Regions from separate parts of the Lactiplantibacillus sp. 30.2.29 genome, predicted to be linked through region 3. Evidence: predicted binding sites of a transcription regulator. Region 3 holds the regulator's gene; each other region holds the start of a gene.

Region 1 (11,008 bases), on a different contig from region 3:
GGACGGCTGCCAAGCAAGGCCAAGTCAACCCGTCCAAGTTGACGTATCAGCAAATCGCTAAACCGGTGACGACGACTCATTCAGATTCGGATCAGGCTGCCAACAACGGGACTGGCATGGCACCCTACATGTTAAGTGTGTCGCTCTTCGTCGGCGCGCTTGCCTTTAACATGATGTTTGATTTATATACGCCACGCAAGCATCCAAAATCCGCCTTCGAATGGTGGTGCAGTAAGGCAATCCTAGTGCTGGCCTCTTCACTGATGGAAAGCACCATTATGCTTGGGTTAATGATGCGAATCGATGCGCTCACACCGATTCATCCGTTCGCCACCTGGTTGGTGCTGATTCTGACGGCACTCCTATTCATGACGATCGTCGCCTGGCTGAACCTCGTCTTCGGTAAGGCCGGTGCCTTCTTCAGCATGGTCTTGCTGGTCCTGCAGCTCGGCGGTTCAGCCGGCACTTACCCGATTCAACTATCCGGCCGCTTTTTCCAGATGATTCACCCGTGGTTACCGATGAGCTACAGCGTTAACGGATTACGACAAACCTTAATGACTGGCAATTCCGCGCTTGGTGAGCTGGGCATCTTAGCACTGATTCTGGTGCTATTCGTTGCTTTTACTGGGCTGTTCTTCCTGCGTCGTTACCCACGGCTCGCACAAATTGATTTCGACGACCCGGCTGCCCTCAAAGCGACCCAGAGCAAACTAGCTACGCATATTCAGCGTCGGTTGCGAGCTAAAGCAAGCGATGGCCCCGACCTACACTAACCGAATATGATGATTGGTCAGTGCACCGCTTAATATTGACCACCTGTCTAAAAACGTCTCGCACACTTGTGTTGGGGCGTTTTTTGTATCGATTTTGTCAGTAACTGAACGCTTTTCGCGACTAACCGATATACTGGGGTTGATTCGAGCTTGTCGTGCCATGTTCCCGAAGTCTTGAATCCTAGTCACTAGCCACCGATAACGTGCCGGCTGTGCTCCCCATCCACCCCCCGCCTCAAGCACAGCGTCCACCAGATTAAGTCACTATCCAAACGAAACAAATCGTTAGTACGGGCAAAATTCGACCGCGTATGCTGTGGTTAACCACCAATTGCCCCGAAATTCATCTCGTATATCAATTGAGTCAACGTTTGATTTTGGCTATACTGTTATCAGCTAAACAAAAAAGGAGCGCTCGTCACATGATTAAAGAATTTAAGGAATTTATTGCTCGTGGGAACGTGATTGACTTGGCCGTTGGGGTCATTATCGGGTCTGCTTTTACCGCCATCGTCAAATCGTTGACCGATAACTTGATCAATCCGTTGATTGGGATTTTCCTAGGTCGTGTCGATTTATCCAACTTAAAAGTCAGTATCGGTGATGCCACTTTCAAGTACGGGTCATTTTTGAATGCCATCATTAATTTCTTCATCGTCGCCATCGTTGTGTTCATTCTGGTGAAAATTATTAATAAAGTCGTTAAAAATGAACCGGAAGAAACTGAGGATGAAGAAGAAGTCGATCTTTCCGCGCAATACTTTGGAAGAAATCCGTGATTTATTGAAGGAACAAGCCAAAAAATAGCCCAAAATAGCACCGAAGCAAATTTTTCATTAAAAGTCTATATGGTATTCCAACTTTTTTTGAGATACAATATATTGTGCAATTTTTTATAAAGAGGGGCTATCATGGTGATAATAACAGCAGGAATGATTGGGGTCGGCAAAACCACGTTAACGGGGCTGATTGCAGACCACCTTGGAACGAAGGCATTTTACGAACCGGTTGGCGACAACTCAGTACTGCCACTTTACTATTCGGATCCAAAGAATTACGGGTTCCTATTACAAATCTATTTCCTCAACAAGCGCTTTGCAATGATCAAGAAGGCATTGGCCGATGATAACAACGTTCTCGACCGCTCCATCTACGAAGATGCCCTCTTTACCAAAGAAAACAACGCTGAGGGTAATATTTCTGACACTGAGCTGAAAGTTTACTTGCAACTATTAGACAATATGATGACCGAATTAACTGAGTTGCCTAAAAAGGCGCCGGACTTGATGGTCTACTCCGAAACCGACTTCGATACGATCCTCTACCGGATCAAGAAGCGGGGTCGTGACTACGAACAATTCGATAACAATCCTGAACTTGAATCATATTACTACAAGATGTGGACCGCCTACCGCAAGTGGTATGACGAATATGATGCGAGTCCGAAGATGAAGATCGACTTACAACAATACGACTTAGAGAAACCTGAAAATCAACAAGCCGTACTCGCACAAATCGATGCTGAATTGGGTAAGATTCGCAACCCAGCCAGTGTTTAAGCTTTCGAATGATAAAAAGGAGTGGATTTCCGCCATGGAAATCCACTCCTTTTCTTATGCTGACAATTAATCACAACTATCAATAATTGATAAGTGCGTTTGAACTAACCTGTCGCGCTTCGAGCTGCACTTACATGGCCGCTCGTACTTGTTGCGCCAACTCAAAATTATTCGTAATGACCGCGTTAACGGCCGCTGCAAACAATTGTTGCATGACTGCCGGCTCATCAACGGTCCACACGCGTTCCGCAACTTCTTTCACCGGTTGGAAATGCTCGAGATGCACGCCTTCCAAATGTTCATGGGTGGCAAATTCATCTGGATTACCCAAATGTGCTGAGGTCAAAAAGGCGTACTTTTGACTGGCATCAATGGCATAGGCGCGCTTCAAGCTCTTCAAATTGAAGGACGAAAAGACGACCGGATAGACTAAATCTGTCTGCTTGATCATCCGCAGTACGATCCGTTCGATGCCAGGATAGAAGTGGCGGTCGGTCTTGAACTCTAGGTTTAAGTGTACCGGCTCACCACTGACGAGGCTCAAAAACTCTTGCAGTGATGGCACGGGTTCTCCGTTAGCCAGCTTGAAGTAACGTAACTGTTTGAAAGTCATATCGGCAATGGCACCCTCACCATCTGTGGTTCGATCGATGCGTTCATCGTGCATGATGACGGGCACCATGTCCTTGGTCAGATGCACATCAAATTCGAGTCCGTCGATATGATGGTTAATGGCGTAGGCGAAGCCCGCTAAGGAATTCTCTGGAAACTTCACGGGCACGCCGCGATGACCGTAAATTAATGACATATTTGGCACGTGGTTTCAACTCTTTTCGATTAATGACGACCGTTTGCACGGTTATTTGATTCTAACACTTGATTGTAAGTATTTTCAGCTGTTTGCAAAGATTTACGAATATCTTGACCCGCAAAAATTTGTTGCATCGCATTTTGAATGGCGGTCCGCGCTGGCACCCATCCGTCCACAAAGACACCCGAGTTGGTATTATTAGGTTTGGTGCGAGCCATTTGATTCCCAGAGACTTCCAACACTGGTGACTTCTTGAAGAGCTTCTTCAGTGTTGGTTCATCCTTGGCATCCTTATTAACAGCTAAGTAGCCGGTCTTGGCCTGCCAATCCGCTTGGACTTTCGGACTAGTCAAATACTTGGTGAATTCCCAAGCCCCGTCTTGAACAGCACTAGGCTTGTCATTTGCGATCCACAGCGCTGCTCCCCCAACAGCAATTCCGTTGGCCTTTTGACCATTTGGCCGTGGGAAGTATGTGACGCCGAGGTCGTTCTTCAAGACTTGATAGAGTTGGCCGGTCTTCGCTGATGACTGCATGAAAATCCCAAGGTGCCCCGATAAGAAGGAAGCTGCTTCATTGGCGGCCGCATTACCACCGGAACCAAAGTTCATGAAGTCACCGTAATCAATATTTTCTTTGACCCACTTCATGGCATTGATGGCGGCGGGACTCGTAAAGTTGACCTTCGTCGCATTACCGGTGTGACCATTATCATGATTAGCGACTGGAACGCCTGCATTGGCCACGAGTTGTTCGAAGAGCCATGAGTAGGCCTCCATGGTCATCCCCTTCACTTCGCCATGTGATTTATCATGAATCGCTTTGGCGACCCGCGTGATATCATCATAGGTTGGATCGACAGGTGGTGGTGTAATGCCGTACTTCCGCAGCACCGCTTTGTTGTAATAGAGGGCAGTTTGGGAGGCGTTGAACGGCATCGCTAATAATTGGTCCTTACGCATCACGATAGCCTTTGCCCCTGGAATAATCTGACTGGCATCATAGCCATCACGGTCGATGAACTTTTGCATCGGCGTGGTAAAACCACTATGATACATCTGACTCGTCGAGATGTCCATCGATTGGAACAACGCTGGCGATGCCGCGGTCCCGTGCGTATTGAGAATCTTCTGAATGAAGCCGTTGTAGCCGCCTTCGAATTCAGCGACCACTTCATATTTAGACTGCTGCTGATTAAAGGCTTTGACATAGGCATCGATTGCCTTTTGGCCGGGTCCCTTCATTTCATGCCAAAAGACGACTTTGATGCGGCCAGTATTGGCTTGCACCTGACTGCGATTATAGGCGAAGGCCCCCAGCGCGAGTACCAGAACAACTAATCCGAGTCCCCATTGCCAGGACCACCGCCATTTGTGCATCATTTTCATCATTTCACTGAGCCCTCGTTCAATCCAGATTTAAAGTAATGTTGCCCCCAGAATAGGACGATTAATGTCGGAATGACGACGATGGCAGCACTGGCTTGGACCAGGCCCAATTAGTCGCCGTTTCTTCAGAATGCAATTGACGCAGGCCATCTTGCACCGGCCGTAAACGATTCGAGAACGTCGTCAACATTGGCCACAAGTATTGGTTCCAACTTCCTAAGAAACTGTAGGCGGCTAACGTCAATAGACTGATTCGCGAATATGGTAGCGCGACCTTACGATAAAATTGCCAGTGGGATAAACCATCGACATCCGCGGCCTCTTTTAAGTCCCATGGAATCTGTTTGAACGCTTGCCGCAACATAAAAATCCCAAATGCGGAGGTCAAAAATGGAATTACCATCACCGCATAGTGGTCCAACAAGTGCATGGCACGGACGGTGTGGAAATTAGGAATGACCTCGGCTTCAAATGGCAGCATCATCGTCGCCAGGACCACGTAGAAGAGCTGATCCCGGTACTTAAATTCCAAGAACACAAAGGCGTAGGCTGCAATAGACGCGAAGAATAAGTGTGCAAACATCTGGATCAACGAAATCACCAAACTATTGAACAAATAGCGCAATATTGGCGTTTGAGTGAAGGCTTCATGGTAATTCTGCCAGGACATCACCCCGCTCAACGACCCTTTGGCGATGGCAGTCGTTGGTAAGAAACTCGTCCAGAGCCCTAAGATAAAGGGCAAGATAATGATCAGGGCTAACACGCTGAGTACCAGATATTTTAAAGCTAGTGCTACCCGCCGCCGGACGATGGCTTGATGGCCTAATGTATTTTCCATTAATAGTTCACCCGCTTTGCTAAAAGTTTGAATTGAACCACCGTGATAGCAGCAATGATGACCGCTAAGACGATTGACTCGGTACTTGCTAAGGCGTAATTACCGTCCACGAAGGCATCTTGATAAATACGATACACGAGTAAATTCGTCGCGTTGGTTGGGCCACCAGCAGTCATCAAATCAATCAAGCCAAAACTTTTGAAGGCTGAAATCAATGTGATCACGGCCACGAAGAATAGCGTTGGCGAAATCATCGGTAGCGTAATGTGCAGGAACTGGTAACGTCGATTCGTACCAGCCACATCTGCAGCATCATATAACGTCTTGGGCACTGATTGAAGCGCACCAAAGAAAATCAAAAAAGTAAAGCCCAGGTGCATCCAGACGCTGGTCATGATGACAGCGACCATCGCCCAATGTGGCTCCGTCAGCCAATTAACGGCCGGTAAATGCAGCCAAAGTGCCACTTTGTTGAGAACCCCAATTGACGGATTAAACATGAATAACCAGAAAATGGCTGAGACCGAGACCGAGACCCCCATTGTCGATGTAAAAATCGTCCGAAAGAACTCGATACCCCGCACTTTTTGGTTGGCGACGGCCGCTAACAATAAGCCACCAATCAAGGTAAAGACCGTCACACCAACGACGTAGAGTCCGGTGGCCTGCAAACTGGCCAAGTAACTCTTCGTACGCAACAAATGAATGTAATTTTGGAGCCCGACGAACACGGTCGGTTCCCCAAATGAATTGGTCAAAAAGAGGCTGAGATAAAAGGTCCGTAACATCGGATAAAAGACGAAGATGCTGAGTAACAACAGTGATGGGCCTAAAAACAGCCATGCATAATACTTATCGTTGCGCTTGAGCTCAAAGCTGACCGGTTGGGCCTGTGCCTGGTCGTTGGACTCTGGTGACAGTCCCGGTTTAGGACGTCGCTTAATGGACGGAAACGAATTGATCACTGGTTGCACCCCCTTCTTCTGCAATTAATTGTTCGTGTTCATCAAAGATAAAGACTTTACCACTGACTGTGACCGCAATGCGCTGATCTAGTGGTAGTTGAACTTGTCCAGCTTGAACGATTCGCAGGGCTTTGCCATTGTCGGCCATCGCTTCAATGATCGTCGTCTCACCTAAAGCTTCCACGTTCACGACGGTCGCATTACCTTCATTTGCGGCAACTGGGGTCGCGACCAGTTGATTAGGCCGAATCCCGACCGTGTACGTGCCGACGGTGATTGGCCGTTCTAAAGTGACTTGGAACCCTTCCGCCACTTGTAATTCACGGGTTGCTTTGCTCGACATCGTAGTTGCGGTTAACAAATTGATTTGGGGCGTCCCAAAGAATTGCGCCACAAAATGGTTGGCCGGATGATTGTAGATATCTAATGGCGTATCGATTTGTTGGACATGGTGGTCATTTAAGACCATCACGTGGTCAGCCATCGTCATCGCTTCAGTCTGGTCATGGGTCACGTAAATCAAAGTCAGGCCTAGCTTTCGCTGTAATTCACGAATCTCAGCACGCATCCGAACGCGCAGTTGGGCATCCAAATTGGAGAGCGGCTCGTCCATCAAACAAATCTTAGAATCACTGGCAATTGCACGCGCCAGGGCCACCCGTTGTCGTTGTCCACCAGACAATTCACGTGGCTTGCGGTCACGAAAGGCGGTTAAGTTAACCATGTTCAAGGCATCATTGACCCGTTGCTCGATTTCTTCAACGGGCATTTTACGTGCGCGCAATCCGAATGCCACGTTGTCGGCAACCGTTAGAAATGGATACAGCGCATAACTTTGAAAGACCATCGATAACTGGCGGTCCTTTGGTGGTACGGCATTCATCACTTGGTTGTTGATCAGGAGTCGCCCACTTGTGATTGGAATAATCCCCGCAATCATGCGTAACAGCGTGCTCTTACCACAACCGGATGGCCCGACAATGACCAACAACTCCCCATCTTGAATCTCAGCATTAACATCGTGCAAGACTGGTTGTTCATTCTTGTCATAAGCTTTCGTGACGCTTTGTAACTCAATTCCCATAGTGTTATCCCCTCGCATTACCCTTTGATTTGTCATTGATTTAACTTACTCTTAAATCATGACAGACCAACGTATCAGAACTGTTAGCATAATGTAAAAATAACGTATGGGTTATGTATTTTTTTCATAAACATCATTAAAGTTCAGGTGCCCACTCCTTAACTAAATTCTGAAAAGTCGCTCGTTTCAAAACGTCGGGGCACTTATCACCAGTCGTAAACACACGGCACTACAGCAAAAAAAGAGTGGCAACCATCTCAAATTGAAATGATTGCCACTCTTGAGTGAACAAGTGAAGCTAATTCAAATTAAAGTCGGCGCGTCGAACGCTTGCTGAATTTGACCGGCTGCTGATCTTCGTCAGTTCGAACGACCAACGTATCACAGGCGGCGTTGCGAATCACATAGGCCGCATTGGAGCCAATCAGTACCCGGGCCACATTATTCAAACCGGTCGCGCCAATGACGATTAAATCAGTGCCATAGCGTTCAGGGAGCGTCGTCGCCAGTAACAGCTTGGAGTTACCCGAATGCAAGTGAACCCGGACATCCGTGACACCCGCATCCACTGCTTGCTGACGGGCCTTTGCGAGGTTGGCTTTCAACATCGTCGTCAGTTCATTCAATGACTGCGGTGTGGTCGCGCCAAAACCCATCGGCCCCTGAGTCAGCCCAATAAACTTTTCAGTATTGATCACCGTCACAATATCCAGCGCGGCCTGTTGCTCAAGAGCAATCGTAATCGCTTTTTGCAAGGCCACCTGAGATTGGTGACTGGTATCAATTCCCACTAAAATTCGCTGTACGAGACTCATTCGTCGACACTCCTTTCAAATTCATCGTTTATCCGTAACCGACACGCATCATCACCGCAGCTGCCGCAAACATATGGCAGCCTAGCATCAATTATTTATCCGTCGCTAAAACGGCGATTGATTCCGCATAAATGGCCATTGCTGCCATTAATTCATCGATTGGCTGGAATTCATTGGCTTGATGCATCGTGTCTTCGGTATCAGGGAACAAGGCACCAAAAGCGACCCCACGTGCCATCATCCGGCCGTAAGTCCCACCACCGACGATTTGTGGTTGTGAGGCCGTATCACCGGTCTGACGGCGATAAACGTCCATTAAATCCTTAACGATTGGGTCTTCAGGATCAACATAGTGCGGTACCATAAAGTCCCCTTGGCTGACCGTCGCACCGGCTGGTAATTGGGCTTGCACTTTGGCCGTCAAGTCGGCTGGTTCGATGCCCTTAGGATAGCGGAAGTTCAAAGTTACTTGGCCACCCTTTTGATGGTCGAAACTGAGTAACCCTACGTTCATCGTTAAGTCACCCATCACGTCATCCGTATACGCCAATCCGAGTTCTTTAGCCCGTGAATCATCGTGTAATTTGTGCGCGATGAAGTCCAGGAAGGCAGCCGCATCGTCACCAAACGCATAGTTGGTTAAGAAAGTTGCGAGATAAGTGCCGGCGTTGATGCCGTTACGTGGTTCCATCCCATGCGCAGCCTTGCCGACCACTTCCAACTTGACACCTTCTGGAACGACAGTCAATTCACCAGTGACTGGTTGTTGGTCTAAAAACGCGGTAAAATCAGCCGCAAATTGTTCGTTGTCACTCGTTGACACGATAGCTTCGGCGTCACGTGGTACCATGTTTTCCCGTAAGCCAGCATCGAAGGAAACGAGGTTGAAGTCGCCACCATCTTCATGGCCGAATTGCAGTTGCAGACTCACATTCCCTTTTTCACCATTGATCAATGGGAACATCGCGTCAGGTGAGAAGCCCAAGGTTGGCGCAGGTTCAACTTCAAAGTACCGTTTCATCCCAGTCCAATTACTTTCTTCGTCCGTCCCAACAATGAACCGAATCTTCTTGTTGAGCTTCAAACCGAGTTCCTTGACGATTTTCAAGCCGTAATAGGCGGCCATTCCGGGACCCTTATCATCAGAAACACCGCGGGCATACATCTTGCCGTCCTTGATGGTTGGTTCGAATGGATCAGTATCCCAACCATTTCCGGCGGGCATTTCATCGACGTGGGCTAAAATTGCTAAGGTTTCATCACCTTCACCGATTTCAGCATAGCCAACGAGGTTATCGATGTTCTTCGTCTTGAAGCCATCCCGTTCGGCAATCGCCAAAAACGTCGTTAACGCTTGTTTAGGGCCTGGTCCAAGTGGGGCGTCATCGGTCGCCTGACTATCATCTCTAAAACTTGGTACCCGGAGCATCGTGGTCAAATCTGCTAAATAATCTTCTTGGTGCTTTGTCGCTTCATTTTTCCAATCAACTGACATGTCAAAATCCTCCCAGATATTCGGTCGCGCACTTCAGCATATTAAAACGCAACCACTGTTGTTATCTTAATTTTATCATAGCTCGCGGTAACTTAATAATCGTAAGTAACGGCTTTTAGAAAATGGTATACTCAAAGTATACGCAGGTGCGGCCACCAATGCGACTAAATGCCATCGCAACTGCATTTTGACGTCACAATATCACTGGCAAACGTGGCCGTATCTCAATCAATCAAATTTAGAAAGCTGGCAACCTGATGCAACCCATTACAACTGAAATTGTCAGTCGGACGATCATTAAACGGCCGGCCGATTCTTATAAAGGCACTTATGGCCGCGTCATGTTGATTGGTGGCAACCAGAATTTTGGTGGCGCCATCATCATGGCAGCGACGGCCGCAACTTATAGTGGCGCGGGACTCGTGACCGTCGCCACCGACCCAACTAACTTTACAAGTCTGCACGCCCAACTCCCCGAAGCAATGGTCATGGACTATCATCAAACGGATGCCCTGCTCCAACTATTAGCTGGAATGGACGTGATCGTGATTGGACCGGGACTGGGAACGGATACGGTCGCCGATCAATTACTCAGCACGGTGCTGACGGCGGCGCACGCCCCCCAGCGACTCGTGCTCGACGGTTCGGCGCTAACTTTACTGGCGCAACACTCGCGGGCGCTACCAGCGACTGACATCGTGGTGACGCCTCATCAGATGGAATGGCAACGCTTGAGTGGCATTGCCATCAAGGATCAGACCCCGACCGCCAACCATGACGCCCAACAACGACTCGGCGTGACCGCGGTCGTTAAAGCCCACCGCACAACGGTCTACACCAACGAACGCGTCTGGTTCAATCCGGGTGGCACGCCCGCCATGGCAACGGGAGGGATGGGCGACACCCTCGCCGGTATGATTGGTGGCTTCGTCGGCCAGTTCGACAACTTCACCAATGCTATTTTGAGCGCCGTCTACTTACACAGTGCGATCGCCGACGACCTCGCTGCGACCCGCTACGTCGTCTTACCGCACCAAATCAGCGCCCAAATTCCGCGCTATATGCACCGCTTCAGTCAGGAGACCCCCGCCGAATCCTAGTGCTGACGAGCAACTGGTTGATTTTTTTGCAAATGGGTTCACTGACTACAACGACTCACTCGCAGCCTACTAATCACCTGAACCGGTCGCGTACTGGGCGTCATTTGGGGCTCGCAGGTTGACACACCCTTTAATCGCCGACAGACTAAAAGGCCGTTTCAAGCATACACACTT
Region 2 (11,008 bases), on a different contig from region 3:
TCCGGTTCAAGAATTCTGGCCGGAACGTCTGCTTCAAGGTAGCACGAATCGTCGCCGCAACTGCATTGTAATCATTAGCCTTATCAGTAGCACCGAACCCAACGGACTTTTCATCCCGCAAGGTCGTGGCCCCTAAGTTCGACGTCATGATGAGAATCGTGTTTCGGAAGTCGACTTTGCGGCCTTTCGAATCAGTCAAGTAGCCATCATCCAAGACTTGCAACAGAATGTTGAATACGTCTGGATGAGCCTTTTCAACTTCATCAAACAGCACGACTGAGTATGGCTTCTGGCGTACCTTTTCAGTTAACTGACCACCTTCATCGTAGCCGACATAGCCGGGTGCTGACCCAATCAAACGACTGGTCGAGTACCGTTCCATGTATTCAGACATATCGATCCGAATCATGTTGTCCTCTGACCCAAACATGGCTGCAGCTAAGGCCTTCGCTAATTCGGTCTTACCAACCCCAGTCGGGCCAAGGAACATGAAGGAACCAATTGGCCGGCTTGGATCTTTCAATCCACTCCGCGCCCGGCGAATGGCCCGTGCTACTGCAGAAACGGCTTCTGGTTGACCGACGACCCGTTCATGCAAAATCTTTTCCAAGTTAACTAAGCGTTCGCTTTCGGATTTTTGCAATTGGGTTAGTGGGACACCCGTCCATTCAGCAACCACTTGGGCAATATCTTCTCCGGTCACTTGTAAGTCATAGTGCGGTGTGTCGCCTTCAGTGATTTGTGCTTCTTCATCAGCTTCAATGCGATCCAAACGTTGCTTGAGTTGCATTTCCTGCTTGCGAATATCCGCGGCTTGTTCGAAGTCCTGAGCTTCAATCGCCGTTTCCTTTTCTTCACGTAACTGCGCGAGCTTGTCCTGGTTCTTGGACAACTTAGTCGGTTGATCCATCTGGTCGATGCGGACTTTCGCCGCCGCTTCATCCATCAAATCAATCGCCTTATCTGGTAAGAACCGATCACTGATGTAGCGACTGGACAACTTCACCGCTTGATTGACGGCTTCATCAGTAATTGTCACGTGATGATGTTCTTCATACCGTGGCCGCAAGCCATCGAGAATCTCAACCGCTTCATCTTCAGTCGGTTCATTGACCATGACCGTGGCAAACCGCCGTTCAAGTGCGGCATCGGATTCAATGTACTTTTGATATTCGTTTAAGGTCGTCGCCCCAATGGTTTGGAGTTCGCCTCGTGCTAATGCTGGCTTCAAAATGTTAGAAGCATCAATGGCCCCTTCAGCACCACCGGCACCAATCAAGGTATGCAATTCATCGATGAATAAGATGACATGCCCATCGTTGTAGATTTCGTCGATCACTTTCTTTAAGCGGTCTTCAAATTCACCACGATACTTGGTTCCGGCAACTAGTGAGCCCATATCAAGCATCATCAGCCGTTTGTCAGCCATGTCATTCGGTACGTCGCCAGCAACGATCTTTTGTGCCAGCCCTTCAGCGATCGCCGTCTTACCAACGCCGGGTTCACCAATCAAGACTGGATTGTTTTTCGTCCGCCGTGACAAGATTTGAATGACCCGCTTAACTTCTTTGGAACGGCCCACAACTGGATCCATTTCCTGTTCACTCGCCAGCTGCGTCAAATCACGCGCCAAGGAGTCCAAGGTCGGTGTGCCTTCCGTCTTCTTACCACCACGGTTAGCCGCACTGCCCTTACGCTTACTCATCGCATCACTGACACCAAGTTTACGCAAAACAACTTTGCGTGTTTGACTCAAATCTAAGTTCAAATTCATCAAAATACGCGAGGAGAGGATACTTTCATCAGAGAGCATCGCTAACAAGAAGTGTTCAGTCCCAATCTTGTTGGCGCCAAGCCGTTTGGCCTCATCACCAGCAACGGATAAAATCTCCTTAGCCTTTGGTGAATATGGCAAATACGTATCTTTGCCAATATTGCTCAACGTCCCGTAGCCAGTGAACCGTTCAATTTCTTCACGGATGTCATCTTCGCTCACAGCGTACTGTTGCAAGACTTTATTAGCAATACCGTTCTTTTCGATGGCTAGTGCTAATAACAAATGTTCCGTACCGACTGCCTGATGCTTAAAATATTTGGCCTGTTCCTGTGCTAGTACTAGCACACTTTTGGCACTAGGTGTAAATAAGTTATCCATTGCGATTCCTCGCTTTCTTTAGCTTTCGTAACGCAAGTGGTTCAAAATCCCGATAATTATTCGAGCCCGGAGACTATTTTCAAGGTCTCGGTCCGTCAGTCCTAACGTGTCGTGATCGATTGCCACTAATATCAACTGCGCTTCCCTACGATTTAAAACGTCGTCCTCATACAGACTCTGAACAACTGCGTAGGCATCCCGTTGTGTGATGGAATCGCCGATCACTTGAATGAGGGCATCCAACACATCAGCATCATCGACCAAATTAACCTTTTCAATGCGAATATAACCGCCACCGCCACGCTTACTTTCAACTAAGTAACCATTTTGGATCGTAAACCGCGTTTTAATCACATAATTAATCTGTGAGGGTACCACGTTGAAAAGGTCGGCAATTTCTGAACGCCGAATTTCAACATGCTCCGAGTCCGCCAAAATACTTTTTAAATACTTTTCAATAATATCCGAGATATTTTGACTTTGCATGTGCTTCACCCTTTTCATTATCTTTGACTAATATTGACTTTTATTATACGAGGATAATGGAAAAAAGCAAAGAATTTCACCCAACTGGCGACCCAGCATGTGCTTAACGGTTGTTACAGCATAGCACGCCAAGCACTTGCTTTCAATTGATTGGACCGGATTTTCGACCCTGATTCGTTAACTTTGTTAGGCCTTCATATTCATTCAACTACCTATTTAAAATATGTCAAGTGTTGGCGTCTGAATTTGGTCAACTTTGTCTGGGACTCGTCGTTTATCCAACAGCTTGAGTTTCTATACTACAGGTTGTCCGCCTGAATTTCGACTAATACGCCACTTGTTTATTTACGACCGGCCACGCTTAACGTCATTTTGAACAGATACTTCATATATAGATTGTTCGTCATGAATTATGATTTAAACGTGCTATTCTCTAAATTCAGGAGCTGCCAGCTGAGACCCGCTGGGAACAAGTACGAGTTGGCGTAAATTTGCAGAATCGTGTGCGTCCTACACCGGCTTACAGGCATTTCTGACAATACTGGAACGTGGTGGACACAGATTTAAGCCGAAAAACCACGTCTTAAATACTGGTCTTCCACTAACCAAGCCAAGAACGCTTGCTAAGTGGAATTTCACCACTGAGCATTGTCAGAAACACCTTCCAGCCTGGATATGATTCGAAAGGCGGACGTGGGCGGGCCCAACTTTTTTGTTAGATTAGTTGTTGGTTCCTTAGTATACAGGAATGTTGAAATAAACTGTCAGACTGGTTCTAACAATAACCAAGCATCCTGACCCATGATTTAAGACTTCGAACACGCGGTTTCACTGAGATTGTCAAAACTTCCTCTAATCACCCGGGATAGCAAAGTCTTGAATTATAAGTGAAGACAATTTATTCGACTAAACGCAAGACTAGCTGACATTGAGATTCGTGAATCGCATTCAGGTAATCTTTTCAGTAACTAGATGCCATAATTCAGCATTGATCCCGTTTGAGAGCTTGCCTGAAGGACCAGAAACCTAATATTCAGTGGTCAATTGTACCTAGATAGGTGGCCGTTCATCTGCCATTCGAGCGGGTTCCCGACTGTAGGGGCTGGCTGACAATGCTCAAGGGCGAAATTCTTCTTGTCCGGGTGAATTTCCCGGGCTAGAAGAAGACTCGTATTTGAAATTGCGCAGTGGGTTTCTGCGTGAGTTCAAATCGATGTCCGCCCTGTTCCAGCGTTGTCAGCCGGCCCCGGAGGTCGGAATAGAACGCGTCTCGGCAGACGAACAGTAAACCGACCAACAGGCACGTTTAAATCATCTTTAATGCCAAATAATTAACGCAAGGCGCACTACTGGTGAATCTCATCAATTCATTGGGCGGAGCCAACTCGAAAAAGGCATTTCAAAATGATGGGGCGATCACACCTCAGCACCAGTCACAACACAGCAGTACACCACACGTCAAAAGTGGCCATAAAAAAATCCAGTCAAATGACTGGATTAGTTGGTTTAACCGTAATCGGGAAAACAGGATTTGAACCTGCGACCCCTACGTCCCGAACGTAGTGCTCTACCAAGCTGAGCTACTTCCCGAGAAAATTAAATAAAAAGCCTTAGTAATCACTAAGACTGTGTTAAACGATCGGGAAAACAGGATTCGAACCTGCGACCCCCTGGTCCCAAACCAGGTGCTCTACCAAGCTGAGCTATTTCCCGATACTAATGCACCCAGTAGGAGTCGAACCTACAACCTTCTGATTCGTAGTCAGACACTCTATCCAATTGCGCTATGGGTGCTTATTTAAAATGCCGAGGACCGGGATCGAACCGGTACGGTTATCACTAACCGCAGGATTTTAAGTCCTGTGCGTCTGCCAATTCCGCCACCCCGGCAAATTAAAAGCGGAAGACGGGATTCGAACCCGCGACCCCCACCATGGCAAGGTGATGTTCTACCACTGAACTACTTCCGCATAATAAAGCTATTCAATTGTAAATGCCGACTAGAGGATTCGAACCTCCGACCTCCTCATTACTAGTGAGATGCTCTGCCAACTGAGCTAAGTCGGCATGTGCGGGTGAAGGGATTTGAACCCCCACGTCGTAAGACACTAGAACCTAAATCTAGCGCGTCTGCCAGTTCCGCCACACCCGCATGATATTAACCATGCCCGTTGCCGGTCTAACAGTTCTTACTGGTATGCCTTGACAACTATTTAACTTTATCATCTTGTTGAATAGTTGTCAACAACTTTTTCAATTAATTGGATAAATATACTTTTTTAATGGATAAACAAGTTCTATTTTTCCGACAAGAAATATTATAGCACGGTAGCCTAAAATAGCAAACCCTATTTTCAAAAAAATTCTATTTAATTTCAAAAAAGCCACTGAAACCGCCTTTTGACGGCTGAAATTCGGCTGTAAATCTCCATTAAAAACTAACCTTTATCTTCCATAAAGCCTGCTTTCCACCAATTTCACTGCTGATACGCGTTAATTTTATACTCATAAATTATGCAAAAACGCGGAGCCGCATCACTGCGAATCCGCGTTTGACTAAATCATCAGTTCGATTTAACCTTGTTTTTCGATTTTAGTCTTGCCGTGCATGTAAGGCACTAAGACATCTGGAATCGTGACCGTGCCATCTTCATTTTGATAGTTTTCCAAAATAGCTGCAACGGTCCGACCGACTGCTAAGCCACTCCCATTCAACGTGTGGACGAATTGGAGTTTACCATCATCGTCGCGATACTGGATGTGTGCGCGCCGTGCTTGGAAATCAGTACAGTTTGAACAACTTGAAATTTCACGGTACTTGTTTTGTTCTGGGAACCATACTTCTAGGTCATGCGTCATGGCAGCGGTGAAACTCATATCACCAGTCGTCAACGTAATCACGTGATATGGCAAGCCGAGCTTCTTCAATAATGATTCGGCATTATTGGTCAGCTTTTCAAGTTCATCCCATGAATCTTCAGGCTTCGTAAACTTGACCATTTCAACCTTATTGAATTGGTGTAAACGAATCAAACCCTTGGTATCGCGACCGGCACTACCAGCTTCTTCCCGGAATGCTGGTGATAACGCCGTGAAATAGACGGGTAATTTTTCTGCCGGAATAACTTCATCGCGGTAGTAGTTTACCAATGGGACTTCAGCAGTTGGGATCAACGTTAAATCTTGCGTTGTGATCCGGAAGGCGTCTTCCTTAAACTTAGGGAATTGACCAGTCCCGTACATTGATTCATCCGTCACCATGTATGGTGGTAAGACTTCGGTATAGCCTTCTGCTTCATGTTGGTCCAAGAAGAAGTTGTAGACGGCCCGTTCAAGTTTGGCCCCATCACCAATGTAGTATAAGAACCGACTTCCTGAGACTTTGGCGCCCCGTTCGAAGTCCAAGATACCTAAATCTTCACCGATGTCCCAGTGGGCTTTTGGTGTGAAGTCGAACTTCCGTGGCGTCCCGATCCGACGTAATTCAACCGCGTCTTCTTCCTTCAAGCTGACCAGCACGTCTGGATGAGGCACGTTTGGTAAATGAGCTGCCATGTCTTGGACTTGCGCGTCGATCGTCCGGCGTTGTTCATCCAAGTCTTTAACATCCGCACTAACCTTTTGCATTTCAGCAATTTCAGCACTGGCATCTTCTTTATTGCGCTTCTTTTCTGAAATCTCACCTGAGACCTTGTTCCGAGTAGACTTGAGTTGTTCACTCTTCGCAATCAATTCACGGCGTTGTTCGTCCGCAGCTAACAAGTCATCGATATCACTAGCAGCAACGCCCCGATGACCAAGTTGTTCTTTGACAAAATCGGCATTTTGCCGAATCATTTTAACATCTAACATAACGACGTCTCCTTTGTAGAAATTAGTTGTAAATAAAAACAGTCTCTCCTCCCATATTGGGACGAAGAGACTGCGATTCGCGGTACCACCCAAGTTCAGGATTATTTGTTAATCCCACCCTTAAACGGATAACGGCCGTGCCGTGCAGTATTACCTGCCCACATTGTCGCGCCGGAGTTTCGACTGCCGGTTCACACCACCCACCGGTTCTCTGAACGTCTACTTAAAACGCGCCGTGTTTACTATTCACTGTCTACTATAAATCATTGATGTCCAAAAGGCAACTAGCCGAGACTCTTAACCTTTTCATCAATCAAGCGAATGACTTCCTGACGAGCACTCGGGTCCGCAACGAAATCTAATTGGTCGCCATCGATTTGCATCTTAGGGCTGTGGTCATAGTTAGCGTACCAGTCCGTATACCGTTCGTTCAACGTTTGATAGTATTGGTATAGGTCTGGATCTTGGTCGATTTGTTCATATGAGCGGCCCCGCTTTTGAATTCGCTTGAGCATCGTATCGAACGAAATATTGATGTGAATCAACAAGTCTGGGCTCTTCTGATGCTCAGCTTCAGGCAATTCTTGCATCATGTTATTCAATAGCGAGTCGTAAATGTCAACTTCGGTGTTGGTCGCCCGTCCCAAATCCCCGTTTAAATGGAACAATAATGAATCTTCGAAGATTGAGCGGTCCAAGACGTCCAAGTCGTTGGCAAACGCTGATTTGATACTATCCAACCGTTTATTTAAAAAGTAGATTTGTAATAAGAACGCATACTTCTTAGGGTCCTTATAAAATAACGGCAAAATGGGATTATCATCAACTGATTCGTAAAACGCTTTGGAGCCGAAATGTTGGGCTACTAATTGCGTTAAACTCGTCTTGCCGGCACCGATTGTTCCTGACATTACAAGCATGGGGCGTCTCTCCTTTTAGTCACGTCAAAATTTTGATTATCTTTAAAAGCAACACTACATATTGTACGCACCCAAGTCCTAAAATGCAATATCTGGTGAGTCAATTCCATAAAAAACTTAGTTTGGCTTAATTTGTCTTGAGTGCATGATTAAAGCGTGCTGGTTTTCAAGGTCAAAAGCGGCCGTTCCGCCACCATGCGATTGGCTTCCTGGCTGTAGCGACCGACAAGCACAAGCCAAACAGCTATCACGTTTTAATTTCATGCTAGATGATGACTAGCGTAATTCGTAACTTCATGCCCACTAAAAAAGGCATCCCCCAGATTGGAGACACCTACTCAATTTGCTGATCAAGAACATCCGCGACTTAGGGGCGTAACCCCGTTTATATCGCGTCAGTCATGTTCCTAAGCTAAGTATTACTTAGCCGCCTTTTCACGTGCCTTTAACAGGCTCACGTATTGTTCCAAGGTCAGGTTGTGCTTGGTCATGAATTGGGCACTCTTTTTGCCGACGTAGCGGAAATGCCATGATTCATAATCAATCCCCGTTGACTTGGTCCCGCTCTTCGTAAAGCGTAGTACGAAACCGTAGTCTGGGGCGTGCTTGATTAACCATTGTTGCCCTTTGTTCTTGTCTGATGAAGAGAGCAACTGATTGCCATGCGTGTTATACCAATGCGTGTTCATGATATCCGCAGCTAAGCCAGTCTCATGCTCACTACCACGTGGTACCGCCACGTATTCTTTCGTCAGCTTCAAGGCTTCTTTGGCCGACTTGCCCTCGTTCTCATAGGTTTGAATCGATTGACTCCAAACCTCTTTTTGATAGGCAACGGACCGGTAACCAGAAACGATGGTTGCCGGGTACCCGGCCTTCTTAGCGCCAGCCATGAAAGCTTCCAGTGGCTTGACGATTGACGTCCGGACATCGATTCCATTGACACTCGACTTACTGAAACTCATTTCTGAGCGCTTGTTCCACTTGTTGACGACGACCAGATCAGCATCCGTCGACTTGACGCCCTTTGGCAATTCACTGATCAGTCGTTGCCGTTTGGTCTGCGTCTTGGTCGTTTTCGCCGAACTGCTTGATGATTTTGACACACTCGACTGGCTGTTAGCGCCACAACCACTCAAGACGCCGACTAACGTTACTAATGCTAAACCTCTTACTAAATTACGCTTCCACATTTCTCTCGCTGCCTTTCTCTGTCCTAGCTTAGCATAGGGGACGGATTTAAAACTTGTTTTCCAGTCGATATTTGATAATTTTTAATGATTTTTTCATTTAACCATTCATCAGCACTCGCACAGTCATAGCTGAGTTGATTGCTAGCTGACTCCCCGTTTAAAAAAATGCACCTAACTCCAACTGCGAGTTAAGCACATTCTAAATACGAGTTAATCTTTACCATGATGATGGCGGGTTAAGTCAACCTTATCCAACGGAATCATCTTGGTATGATAACGAATCTTGTAGTAGACATATAACACAATAAATAATGGGATACTCATGTAAGTGACCCCGATGGCTTGCCAGTCCAGTGTCGCAAACGAATGCAAGTCTTGGCCAATAATGACGACCAAGCAGAGGATAAATGCGAACCATGGCCCAAATGGGAACCACTTAGCATGGTAACGCAACTCACTGAGCTGATGGCCCTGCTTGACAAACGCCCGCCGGAACCGCAAATGTGAGATGGCGATTCCTAGCCAAGCGATGAAGCCGGTCAATCCACTTGCGGACACCAAGAAGATGTAGATTCGTTGACCGAACAGGCTCGATAGGAACGTCAAGAGACCAATGACCGTGGTTCCTAATAATGCCATGATGGGAATCCCACGCCGGTTGACCCGACCAAACGTCTTTGGCGCGTAGCCTTGTAATGACAAGGAGTACAGCATCCGCGTCGACGCATACATCCCTGAATTGGCCGCTGACAAGACGGAGGTCAAAATCACCGCGTTCATGACACTGGCAGCCGCTGCCAACCCGGCCCGTTTGAAGACTAAGGTAAACGGACTGATCGCAATATCACTCGCTGATGAACCCAGCAAGTCCTTAGACGTATAAGGAATAATGGCCGCAATCACAAAGATGGCCAAAATGTAGAACAATAAGATTCGCCAGAAGACTTGTTTGATGGCCTTCGGAATACTTTTCTCCGGCGTTGCGGATTCGCCCGCGGTAATCCCAATCAATTCCGTCCCCTGGAATGAAAAACCAGCGACAACAAATACGCTGAGGATCGTCGGAATTCCACCCACGAATGGCGCCTTTTTATACGAGAAGTTGCTGAGGCCCGTTGCGTGACCACCCATGATGCCGACGATCGTCAACACCCCGATGACCAAGAAGACCAGGACCGTCACGACTTTGATCAGTGAAAGCCAGTATTCCGTCTCGCCAAACGACCGCACCGACAAAGCGTTGATCGTAAAAATCAAGACTAAGGCAATCAGACTGAAGACCCAGCCGGGCACGGTCGGCAACCAGAATTGCATGACGATTGCCGCCGTACTGATATCGACCGCCAGCGTAATCGCCCAGTTGAACCAATAATTCCAGCCCATCGCAAATCCCAGCGCTGGGTCGACAAACTTGGTTGCATACGTTGAGAACGACCCGGCGACTGGCAAGTACGTTGCCATCTCACCCAGACTCGTCATTAAAAAGTAGACCATGATACCGATGCCGACGTACGCCAGTAGCGCCCCGCCTGGCCCGGCCGTTGAAATTGCAGAACCAGATGCCACAAACAGGCCAGTCCCGATACTACCACCTAGTGCAATCATGGATAAGTGCCGGGTCTTTAAGGACCGGTGCACATCCTGATGTTGTTCTTCTGCCATTGCAGAACCTCCAAAAATCGATTTATATCTAAAAGTGTTCACACCGATTCAGGTTTAGCACAACCAAAATAAAAAGCCTTCTTGCAACGCGAAAACGTGCGCAAAAAGACTTTAATCAGATTGATTGACATAATTGCTGATTTCATCGTCGATAGCGCCCCGCAACTATTCTAGCTGCGACAGTCCTTGATTTATTCAACCAAGGCCCAACAGATGAATCGGTCATAGATTCATCTATTTCGGCGGTTGCCCCGTTCACTGACCTTCACTAGTGATGACCCACTTCTAGTCAGTTACTATTGTTAACCGCGTCCTCTTCTTTCGATATACTCAACCATTATATCCGACCAGTCCTCATTTGACAACCTGTCTTAATCGTTAATTTTAATAAAATTGATCTGGCAACATCGTCTTACCTAAAGCCTTGTTGTCAGAGTAGTCGATTGGAATGTCCACAACGACTGGACCATCCGTGGCAAAAGCTTGATCGAGCACCTTTTCTAGGTCAGCAGGTTGGTTGACCCGTAAACCGGTGGCACCAAAGCTTTCAGCATACTTGACAAAGTCGACTGGGCCAAAGTGCACGGCCGCATCTTCACCGTACTTCATCTCTTCTTGGAACTTCACCATGTCGTAGGTACCATCGTTCCAAATCAAGTGCACGATATTCTGCTTCAAGCGCACGGCCGTTTCAAGTTCCTGAGCGGAGAACAAAAAGCCCCCATCACCCGAAACGGAAA
Region 3 (11,008 bases):
CATCTGATTGCCGCATTAATCGGTTTGTTTGTGGCTTCCATCGTTAACATGTTCTTACAAAGCGCCATGATTAGTTATATCTTCTCATACATCGGTGTCTTGATTTTCGCCGGTTTATCCATGTGGGATGCTAATCGGATGCGGGACATGTATTTACAATATGGTGACCAAGTTTCATCTACTGGTTTAGCCGTTACCGGAGCCTTACAACTTTATTTGGATTTCGTTAACTTGTTCTTATACTTCGTCCAAATCTTCGGTGGCTCAAGCCGCGACTAATCATTAACAGAATAAACTTCAAATTAGACACGCTAGCCCGTTCGGTTAGGGTGTCTTTTCGTTAGTATGCCGATATGGGCCAGCTGGTGGTTATGAGTTGTGATGCATAATTATTGAAACATGCGTCAATATGCGTCGTGCTAGTTATTATTTAGCATAAAAGCTGATTGAAACGTGCTAGTTGGATTGTTGTTCGTCAGCGGAGGTCGGGACCCCGCTCGAATGGCGGATGAACGGTCACCTTTTTTTGGTGCAATTGACCATCGATTATTCAGTAGCTGGACCTTCGGGTAAACTTTTGAAATCAGCATAGATGATGGTTTATTGAGCTTAAAGACTTATCTAATTTCAATGCTGAGTATGATGGTTTCAAGAATGTGCACTAATTTTAGAGACACTATCCTTGAAGTTAGTGCATAGAATTCCCCTTCGTTTGGACTTAGGCTTTGTCGTCTTATACGAGTAGAAAAAGTTCTGACAATATTCAGTAATGCTACCGACTCCTATGATTGGAACGTGAGTATGATAGCCTTTACCCGAAACAAATCTTAAAGTTCATTACCAAAATGACTATTTACTAAGAATCGACGAGCAGTTCATTTAAAGTTGGGTCCGCACATGTCCGCCTTTCGACTACTATCCCGGCTGGAAGGCATTCTGGGCAAGGCCCAGTGGTGAAATCTCACTTAGCAAGCGTTTTTGGCTTGGTTAGTGAAAGACCAGTATTTAAGACGTGGGCTGTCGGCTTAAATCTGTGTCCACCACGTTCCGGCCATTGCACAGAATGCCTGGAAGCCGGTGTAGGAAGCATCTACTACAGCAAGTTTACGGTAACTCGCACTGTTTCCAGCGGGTCCCAGCTGGCAGCACTTGAACTTAGAAAATGGCACGTTTTAATCATGATTCATAACACACAATGCGTGTCAATGTTCAAAGTCAAAGGCGGCCAGCTCACTAACAAACAGAAAATCTATGATTTACCGGGTTTTCAGTGGGCCGAACTCCCGTTTTAGGTGATTGTTTGGTACAATTATAAGGGTAAACCACTTGTTAGTGGACCACATACTGGTCGCAAAATCAGTTCGGTGCAAAATGACTGATAACACTGATGAGCATTGCATGATATCGATAACTTAAAATTAAGAGACGGGGAGCAAACCAATGGCAAAAAAATTATTACTGATTGATGGTAACAGTGTGGCGTTTCGGGCGTTCTTTGCCTTGCATAACCAACTGGAACGGTTCGTAAATCCGGATGGCTTGCATACAAACGCTATTTATGGCTTTAATACCATGCTTGACCACATGATCAAGGCCGTGGACCCCACCGATATGCTGGTGGCTTTTGATGCGGGTAAGACTACGTTTAGAACCGCCATGTATGATAACTATAAGGGCGGTCGCGCCAAGACCCCAAGTGAGTTCTCTGAGCAGATGCCATATATTAAGCAATTATTAGACGCTTATGGCATTAAACATTATGAATTAAAAGATTATGAAGCCGATGATATTATCGGGACGCTGGCTGGGCAGGCTGATCAAGCGGGCTATACGACGACGATCGTTACTGGTGATCGTGATTTGACCCAGTTGACGACGGAACGGACGACGGTGGCAGTGACCGTTAAAGGGGTTTCAGAAGTTGAACGCTACACCCCAGAACACGTTACAGAAAAATTAGGCATCACGCCGGCACAAATCATTGATATGAAGGGGCTAACGGGTGATACTTCAGATAATTATCCTGGTGTGACCAAGGTCGGCGAGAAGACAGCGCTGAAATTGCTGAAACAATACGGGTCGATGGAAGGTATCTATGAAAACATCGATGCGATGAAGGCCAGCAAGATGAAGGAACATCTGATTGAGGACCGCGAACAGGCGGCTCAAGCCAAGGTGCTCGCAACCATCAAGCGGGATGCACCGATTGAGGTTCAGTTATCGGATTTGACTTATAATGGCCCTGATTTGGACCAGTTGGCCGCATTCTATCAAACGATGGATTTTCAGTCATTTTTGAAGAAGTTGCATCTGCAATCTGACGAACCAGCGACACCAATCGAATACACTGTTTTGACCAAAGACAATTTGGATGAATTACAACAATTTACGACCAATGTCGACTTCTATCTTGAAATGCCGACACCAAACTACCACACCTCCGCCTTCGCTGGTTTTGCGATTGGTGCGGATGGCCATTGGTATATTAGTCGTGATGTTGAATTGTTGATGCAACCCGCAGTCAGCGAGCTTTTGACTAGCGATACGCTGACCAAGGACGTTTTTGATATGAAACGAACGATGGTTGGGCTGAACCGTTTGGGCATCCAGCTTGGTAAAGTTGATTTTGACCTATTGCTCGTTTCATATTTACTAGACACCAATGATAACAGCAACGACCTTGGTAGTCTGGCGGAACAACACGGCTACACTGACTTGCCAAGTGACGAGACCGTCTACGGCAAGGGTGTCAAACGTGCGATTCCTGAGGATGATGACGTGTTCTTCAGTCATTTGGCACGAAAATTAGCGGCAATTGCTGATTTGAAACCACGCTTGTTGAAAGAACTCGCGGATAATGAGCAGGCCCAACTCTACGATGATATCGAAAAACCAATGGCGACGGTGCTCGCTCAGATGGAAATTGCCGGCATTACCGTTGATAGCAGTCGCTTGAAGGCGATGGGTAGTCAGTTTACGGAACGCCTGAGTGAGATCGAACAGACCATCTATCAAGAAGCCGGTGAAGAGTTCAATATCAATTCACCCAAGCAATTGGGTCACATTTTATTTGAAGAAATGAAGTTACCAGTCATTAAAAAGACGAAGACCGGTTACTCAACCGCCGTCGACGTGTTGGAAAAATTAGCACCAGAAGCACCAATCGTCGCGAATATCTTGCAGTATCGTCAAATTTCAAAGATTCAATCAACCTACGTGGTGGGCTTGCTGGATGCCATTCATTCCACAGACCAAAAAGTGCACACGCGTTATCTTCAAACGTTGACGCAAACAGGCCGCTTGTCCTCAGTTGACCCGAACTTGCAAAATATTCCTGTTCGGCTTGAAGAAGGGCGTAAGATTCGGCAAGCGTTTGTTCCGAGTCATGACGGTTGGCAGATTTTTTCATCTGATTATTCGCAAATTGAATTGCGGGTGCTCGCCCATATTACCGGTGATGAGAACATGCAAGCGGCCTTTAAGGAAGGCGACGACATTCATGCTGCCACGGCGATGCGAATCTTTAATTTGAAATCTGCTGAAGACGTGACACCTAATATTCGTCGGCAAGCCAAAGCGGTCAACTTCGGTATCGTTTACGGCATCAGTGACTATGGCTTGTCACAAAATATTGGTATCAGTCGTAAGCAAGCGCGCAGCTTTATTGACGCTTACTTCAAGGAATATCCAGGTGTCAAGCAGTACATGGATGATATTGTCAAATCGGCAAAGGAACAAGGCTACGTTGAGACAATTTCTCATCGTCGTCGCTATTTGCCAGACATTAATTCGAAGAGTTTCAACCAACGCTCGTTTGCCGAACGGACGGCCATGAACACGCCAATTCAAGGTAGTGCGGCCGATATTATCAAAATTGCGATGATCAAGATGCAAGCCGAGTTGAAAAAAGCTGGTTTGAAAGCAACCATGCTTTTACAAGTTCATGATGAATTGATTTTTGAAGCACCAAAGGAAGAGATTCCAGTTTTAGAAAAATTAGTACCAAGCGTGATGGATTCCGCCGTGAAGTTAGCCGTACCGTTGAAGGTCGAGAGTCACTACGGTGATACTTGGTACGATGCAAAATAGGGGGAACCACCATGCCTGAATTACCAGAAGTTGAAACGGTTCGTCGTGGGTTGAATCGGCTCGTTAAGGGTGCCACGATCGCTGATATTGACGTCTATTGGCCCAAAATCATCAATAATGACGTGGCTTTATTCAAACAACGGCTGATCAATCAGACGATTCAAACCATTGACCGGCGTGGCAAATATTTATTGTTCCGATTTAGTAACGGTTTAACGATGGTGTCACACCTACGCATGGAAGGTAAGTACAACGTCGTTCCGCGTGGTGAAGCGCGCGATAAGCATACGCACGTCGTCTTTCATTTAACGGATGACCGGGACTTGCTGTATAACGATACCCGTAAATTTGGGCGGATGACGTTGGTGCCGACTGGTGAGGAACTATCGGTGGCTGGACTACGCACAATTGGCCCGGAGCCGGTCGCTGACCAACTGACCTTGGCTTATCTGACTGCGACGCTTGAACATTCCAAGAAAATGATCAAGCCGCTCTTACTGGACCAGAGTAAGATTGCGGGCATCGGCAATATTTATGCGGATGAAACGTTGTGGATGAGCAAGATTCATCCGATGCGGCCAGCTAATTCGCTGACAGCCGATGAAATTGCAACGTTGCGCGACAATATTATTACCGAAATGGCATTAGCCATCAAAGGACACGGAACGACGGTACACTCGTTCTCAACGGCGTTTGGTGAGGCCGGTCAATTTCAGAATCACCTGCATGTCTATGGTCGTGAAGGCGAACCTTGTGAGCGGTGTGGCACGATGATTGAGAAGATCAAGGTCGCGCAGCGTGGGACACATTTCTGTCCCCTTGAACAACGATTGTAGGTGATCACCGTGACGAAATTAATCGGGTTGACCGGTGGAATTGCGACTGGAAAATCAACCGTTTCTAAGTTATTAGCGCAGTATTTACCTATCGTGGATGCTGACAAAATCGCCTGGGCGGTCGAAGGACCAGGACAACCCACGACGCAGAAAATCGCAGCTAAGTTTGGGCCGGACGCATTATTGGCGGATGGTTCACTCAATCGCCCATGGCTTGGTCAGTTAGTTTTTAATGATTCGGCCGCCTTGCAGGATTTGACGGCCATCACCAGTTTGCCGATTCAATATGCGATGTTTGAAGCCATCGTTGCGGCAGGCCAGTCGAATCCAACGGCGATTATTCTAGACGTGCCGTTACTCTATGAGAGTGGCTGGCAGAATGTCTGTGACCAGGTTGTCGTCGTGACTGCACCACCGGCCATCGTACTAAAACGCTTGATGGCGCGCAACCAGCTGTCAAAGCAAGCGGCCCAGGCACGGATTGCGAGTCAGCTGCCATTGGCGCAAAAGGCCGCGTGGGCGGACGTGGTGATTGATAACGGTTCAACCGTTGATAAAACTGAAGCCGCCGTGTTAAAATGGCTAGAAACTATGACTGTTTAATAAAAATAATTGTGACTTGTTACAAGGGGTGTGAAAGCTATGCAATGTCCACATTGTCATCATAATGGCTCCCGTGTGGTTGACAGTCGACCGACTGATGACGGTCGCGTCATCCGGCGTCGGCGGGAATGCGAAAACTGTGGTTTCCGATTTACGACGTTTGAACGGGTCGAAGCGACCCCGTTATTAGTGATCAAGAAAAATGGTGCCCGTGAAGAATTCAATCGTGAGAAGGTCTTACGAGGGATTATTCGCTCCGCCGAAAAACGCCCAGTCAGCATGGAAACCATGACTGGGGTCGTTGATGATGTTGAAAATAAAGTCCGGTCGCTGGGTGAAAATGAAATTTCCAGCCAGGTGATCGGTGAGTACGTGATGGAACAACTCGCGGATATTGATGAAATCTCTTATATTCGCTTCGCTAGTGTTTATCGCCAATTCAAGGATATGCACGTGTTCTTGAACGAACTCCAAGATATGATGGAACGTGACAAGGTCAAGTTGGCGAAACCGTCAGCGAAGACCGAGCACGCGCCAAAACGTAAAAAGGATTAGGTCAAAAGAATGGTGAACAAGATGCCAAATGAAGAACCATTGACGCCCAAATCAGGACTGGTGGTCCCACAAGCCCCAGCGTTGAGCGCCGCCCAGCAAGCAGTCTTAGCGGAGCTGTATTTACCACTAATTGGGCCACTGGCATATAGTTTGTATGCCGCGCTGCGAAGCTTACAAAGCAGTGAAAACGAACTGAGTAATCGTCGTAGTCATGCGGAATTGCTAGGAATTTTGAACGCCGATTTACCGACCGTATTGGCAGCACGTCGTAAACTAGAGGCGACGGGGCTGTTACGGAGTTATTACCAACAAGATGAGCTCGGCACTTTGTATATTTATCGCTTGCAGGCACCGCAACTAGCCTTACAATTCTTTGCAGATGACCTGTTAAGCGTTTTGCTGCTCGATACCGTTGGGGAATTACGCTACCAACAGCTGGCTAGTGATTTTGCCACGCAACCGGTGGATCTGACGGCGGCGAAGGACGTGACGGCTAATATCCTCGAGGTATTTCACGTTGATGGTCATAGAGTCACGACCACGCCACGCCCTGTCCAGCAGGTGCGGGCACAGCTGGCTGCCAATGAACCGGCTGAAGATCAATCACCAGTACTCAGTGATGATGACTTCGATTGGCAATTATTAGGTCAAATCTTGAAGCAAAACTACGTTGACTTGAAACAAGTGGCTAGTTCGCGCCAACTTATCGTTACGGAAAGCCGGGTTTACGGCATCAGTGAGATTGAGATGGCCAAGCTGATCAGTGAAGTTGCCAGTTTGACGACTGGACAATTTGACGAGAATCAGTTGAAACTGTTAATTGCACGCCGGTATGAGCGGCCAACTGCGCCAACTCGGACGACGACAAATGAAGCACCGGCCGATAAGTCGACTAAACCAACCACTACGGCGGCCAATTCTAGTAAGGCAACCCGGCAGCCAGCTTCAACGGCACGACTCTCTAAGGACGAACAACAATTGGTCGATGTTGCGAAGCAGGCCGCGCCGTACGATTTTTTGGCGGCGGTGAAGCAGGAAAAGCACGGCTTTGTGACAAGTGGTGAAAATCGGCTGGTCCATGATTTGATCAGTAGGGGCGTGTTACCGAACTCGGTCATCAACATCGTCATTTATTACTTGCTCCAAAACAGGGAGTTGGCTGCGCTCAATCGGAGTTTGATCGAGACGGTTGCCAATGACTGGCAACAACATGGCGTCAACACGCCAGAAGCGGCGCTGGCCTACTTGAAGCAACGTCAGCGGCCGAAGACCTCGACACCGCGGCGTAAGTCGAATGCCCGGCCAACCCGCAAAGAAGTGATGCCAAAATGGGCCCAGAAACAACAAACTGGCGAAGCTCAGTCGGACAAGCCCAACAAGCAACTGTCGGCAGAACAACGTCAACAATTAGCGGCACGACTCGCCAAGCTCGAGACAAATTCAGAAAAGGAGGACTAAAGCATGGAGAATATCTCAGAAACACTCCGGACGTTAATGAATCGCAAAAACTTGAATCATCGCTATGAGGCGTTAATGACGACCGTGTATCATGATCCAGATGTTCGTCAGTTTTTAGCCGCTCACCAGGATGAATTATCTGCGGATGCTTTGGAACGCTCTGGTGCCAAATTATATGAATTTTGCGAAGAAAAACGCAAGCTCGCCCGGCATGAACCGACGCAGGCACCGGGCTATCAGCCGACATTGGTGATGAGTAATCATCTGATCGACATTGCTTATCAACCAACGCCGCAATTACAAGAACAACAGGCAGCCCGAGCGCTACAACAACGGGTCCGGTCGATCAGCATGCCCAAAAGCATTCAAACGGCCGATTTAAAGTCGTATGATCAAGACGGCGACCGCGCGACGGCACTGGTGGCAGCGCTGGACTTTATTGACGCTTATACGCAAGCCCCAAAGCGGTTCCATCGCGGCCTTTACCTATATGGGTCGTTTGGCGTCGGCAAGACTTATCTGCTCGGTGGGATGGCGAATGAACTGGCCGCCCGCGGCTTCAATACGACATTGATTCATTTTCCAAGCTTTGCGGTCGAAATGAAGCGGTCCATCAGCAACAATACGTCTGCTGATAAGGTCGATGCGATTAAACGGGCGCCAATTTTGATGATCGATGATATTGGCGCCGACGCGTCGTCCACTTGGATTCGCGATGACGTGCTTGGGGTGATTTTAGAGTACCGGATGCAAGAAGAGTTACCAACCTGTTTTTCATCGAACTTTTCAATGCAAGAATTACAGGACGGTTACTTAACGATTTCGCAAAAGGGTGATGAGGAACCAGTCAAAGCCCAGCGAATCATGCAACGGGTGCGCTACCTCTCCAGTGAGATCGAAATGGTCGGTCGCAATCGGCGCTTGAATCCAGATGGTTAAAATCAAGAGTTGACTTTTAAGTTAAAAGTGGTTTAATGAAAACAGATGCAAAAGACACGCTTCGTTTATCATGGCTCACAGAGACCAAGACCTTGTTCTGGAAGTCTTGGACCGGATTTATGAAGATACCACTTTTGTGAACATGCTCAATTGAGCCGGAACGCTTCCGTTATTAGCGCTAATGAGTCAGTATCTTTTGTGGTACTGAAAAATCGGGTGGAACCACGTCAATGACGTCCCTAATGCTAGTTCAGTCTGGCATTAGGGACTTTTTTGTCGTCCCGGCGCGGTGTTTTGGTGAGTGGGTAAATTTTAAGGAGAGTGTCAAGTATATGGCAAGTATTAATGTTAAGTTCCCAGATGGTGCTGTAAAGCAATTTGATGCCGGCGTAACGACGGAAGCAATTGCTAAGTCAATTAGTCCTTCATTGGCTAAACGGTCGGTTGCTGGTAAGTTCAACGATCAGATCGTGGACTACCGCCAACCACTGACAACCGATGGTAGTATCGAAATTATCGCTGCTGATAGCGAAGACGGCCTGAATGTCTTACGGCAAACGGCTGCCCAAGTATTGGCTAACGCGGTCAAGCAACTCTTCCCAAGTATTCATTTTGGGAGTGGTGAAGGGAATGCCAACGGTTTCTTCTTTGATACCGACAACCCAGACGAAGATGGTAAGCAAGTAAGCGAAGATGATTTGGAAGCAATCAGTGATAAGATGGCTGCAATCATCAAGCAAGACTTACCAATTGAACGCGAAGTTTTGTCGAAGGCAGATGCGCTCGCATTAGTTGGCGACAATCCTTATCAACAAGACTTAGTTAACGAACGGGCTGCTGAAAACGATGGTCAAGTCGTGGTTTACAAGCAAGGCGATTTCGTTGATTTATCAGATGGTGCCCAATTAGCCTCAACTGGTAAAGTCAAAGTCTTCAAGTTATTGTCCGTTGCCGGTGCATACTGGCAAGGCAAGTCCAGCAATCCAATGTTACAACGGATCTACGGGACGGCTTTCTTGAAGCAAAAAGACTTGGATGCTGACTTAAAGCGGCGTCAAGAAGCACGCGAACGCGATCACCGGGTCATTGGTAACGAATTAGACTTATTCTTCGTTGATCCTAAGGTCGGCAACGGGTTACCTTACTGGATGCCAAATGGTGCCACGATTCGTCGTCAAATCGAACGTTACATCATCGACAAGGAAGTTGCTAACGGCTACCAACACGTTTACACACCAGTGCTTGCTAACTTAGACGTTTACAAGCAATCTGGTCACTGGGACCACTACCGTGAGGACATGTTCCCACCAATGGACATGGGTGACGGCGAACAATTGGAATTACGGCCAATGAACTGCCCATCACATATTCAAATTTACAACCATCACATTCGCTCATACCGTGAATTACCATTGCGGATCGCCGAACTTGGGATGATGCACCGTTACGAAAAATCTGGGGCCTTGACTGGGTTATCACGGGTTCGTGAAATGACCTTGAACGATGGTCACACATTCGTTGCGTTGGATCAAATTGAGGAAGAATTCAAGAAGATCTTGAGTTTGATGGTTGAAGTATACGAAGACTTCGATATTTCTGACTACCGCTTCCGTTTAAGCTATCGTGACCCTGAAAATACTGAAAAGTACTTCGATGACGATGCAATGTGGGAACGGAGCCAAAAGATGTTGAAATCTGCCATGGATGACATGGGCTTGGATTACTTCGAAGCTGAAGGGGAAGCCGCATTCTACGGTCCTAAGTTGGACGTTCAAACGAAGACGGCCCTTGGTGGTGAAGAAACCTTATCCACGATTCAATTGGACTTCTTGTTACCAGAACGCTTCGATTTGAAGTATGTCGGTGCTGATGGTGAAGAACACCGTCCAGTGATGATTCACCGTGGCTTAGTTTCAACGATGGAACGTTTCGTGGCTTACTTGACTGAAATGTACAAGGGTGCCTTCCCAACTTGGTTAGCACCTAAGCAAGTTACCATCATTCCAGTTAACAACGGTGCACATGGCGCCTATGCCGAAACGGTTCGTCGTCGTTTAGCCGCTGAAGGCGTTCGGGTAAGCATTGATGACCGGAACGAAAAGATGGGTTACAAGATTCGTGAATCACAAACGAAGAAGGTCCCATACTTGTTAGTTGTCGGTGACCAAGAAGTTGCTAACGGTAGCGTTTCAGTTCGGAAGTACGGTGAAGAACGGACGGAATCCGAAGCTGTCGACATGTTCATTGGGGCAATCACGCAGGAAATCAAGCGTTACAGTCGTGGTGCTAGCAAATAATTAACGACTAATGACATCAATGTAGATTGATGGGTTGACAAGGGCGGTCGTTCTTGTTAATATATTGGAGTTGAGAAAAAAAGCAGAAGCACCCGCTTCTCGCCTTGGTAACCAGAGTTATCGGGCAGATGAACGATGAATTGATTCCCATTAACGGGGTTGAGCGGGCGTATTATGCGCCCGCTCTTTTTGTGAATTTCTCTAAAATTTTTCGGAGGTGAATTACCATAG

What was found. Region 3 encodes NrdR, which represses ribonucleotide reductase genes. Its sites were predicted from a motif close to ACACNATATATNGTGT; they were not measured.
Region 1: the regulator NrdR is predicted to act here: its motif matches at 1,648-1,663, upstream of KGF65_RS07260 (deoxynucleoside kinase).
Region 2: the regulator NrdR is predicted to act here: its motif matches at 7,465-7,480, upstream of KGF65_RS05420 (deoxynucleoside kinase).

What each region holds. Positions count from the first base shown of each region.
Region 1 covers NZ_JAGYGU010000010.1:99,635-110,642, forward strand. Annotated here, with positions in the region: gene KGF65_RS07250 (YhgE/Pip domain-containing protein) at 1-776, shown strand, start outside; partial or broken gene mscL (large-conductance mechanosensitive channel protein MscL) at 1,199-1,583, shown strand; gene KGF65_RS07260 (deoxynucleoside kinase) at 1,688-2,335, shown strand; gene KGF65_RS07265 (glycerophosphodiester phosphodiesterase family protein) at 2,466-3,152, opposite strand; gene KGF65_RS07270 (ABC transporter substrate-binding protein) at 3,173-4,537, opposite strand; partial or broken gene KGF65_RS07275 (carbohydrate ABC transporter permease) at 4,534-5,375, opposite strand; gene KGF65_RS07280 (carbohydrate ABC transporter permease) at 5,375-6,340, opposite strand; gene KGF65_RS07285 (ABC transporter ATP-binding protein) at 6,315-7,424, opposite strand; gene KGF65_RS07290 (universal stress protein) at 7,733-8,239, opposite strand; gene pepV (dipeptidase PepV) at 8,331-9,734, opposite strand; gene KGF65_RS07300 (NAD(P)H-hydrate dehydratase) at 9,992-10,834, shown strand.
Region 2 covers NZ_JAGYGU010000007.1:46,386-57,393, forward strand. Annotated here, with positions in the region: gene KGF65_RS05370 (ATP-dependent Clp protease ATP-binding subunit) at 1-2,155, opposite strand, end outside; gene KGF65_RS05375 (CtsR family transcriptional regulator) at 2,174-2,641, opposite strand; tRNA gene KGF65_RS05380 (tRNA-Pro) at 4,158-4,231, opposite strand; tRNA gene KGF65_RS05385 (tRNA-Pro) at 4,281-4,354, opposite strand; tRNA gene KGF65_RS05390 (tRNA-Arg) at 4,362-4,435, opposite strand; tRNA gene KGF65_RS05395 (tRNA-Leu) at 4,446-4,531, opposite strand; tRNA gene KGF65_RS05400 (tRNA-Gly) at 4,540-4,611, opposite strand; tRNA gene KGF65_RS05405 (tRNA-Thr) at 4,636-4,708, opposite strand; tRNA gene KGF65_RS05410 (tRNA-Leu) at 4,712-4,793, opposite strand; gene serS (serine--tRNA ligase) at 5,216-6,493, opposite strand; gene KGF65_RS05420 (deoxynucleoside kinase) at 6,778-7,413, opposite strand; gene KGF65_RS05425 (D-alanyl-D-alanine carboxypeptidase family protein) at 7,833-8,606, opposite strand; gene KGF65_RS05430 (amino acid permease) at 8,817-10,268, opposite strand; lysine riboswitch at 10,413-10,594, opposite strand; gene alsS (acetolactate synthase AlsS) at 10,653-11,008, opposite strand, start outside.
Region 3 covers NZ_JAGYGU010000017.1:1,156-12,163, reverse strand. Annotated here, with positions in the region: gene KGF65_RS10465 (Bax inhibitor-1/YccA family protein) at 1-279, shown strand, start outside; gene polA (DNA polymerase I) at 1,441-4,089, shown strand; gene mutM (DNA-formamidopyrimidine glycosylase) at 4,101-4,925, shown strand; gene coaE (dephospho-CoA kinase) at 4,935-5,528, shown strand; gene nrdR (transcriptional regulator NrdR) at 5,568-6,083, shown strand; gene KGF65_RS10440 (replication initiation and membrane attachment family protein) at 6,105-7,541, shown strand; gene dnaI (primosomal protein DnaI) at 7,545-8,480, shown strand; gene thrS (threonine--tRNA ligase) at 8,813-10,777, shown strand; ribosomal protein L20 leader region at 10,852-10,975, shown strand; gene infC (translation initiation factor IF-3) at 10,999-11,008, shown strand, end outside.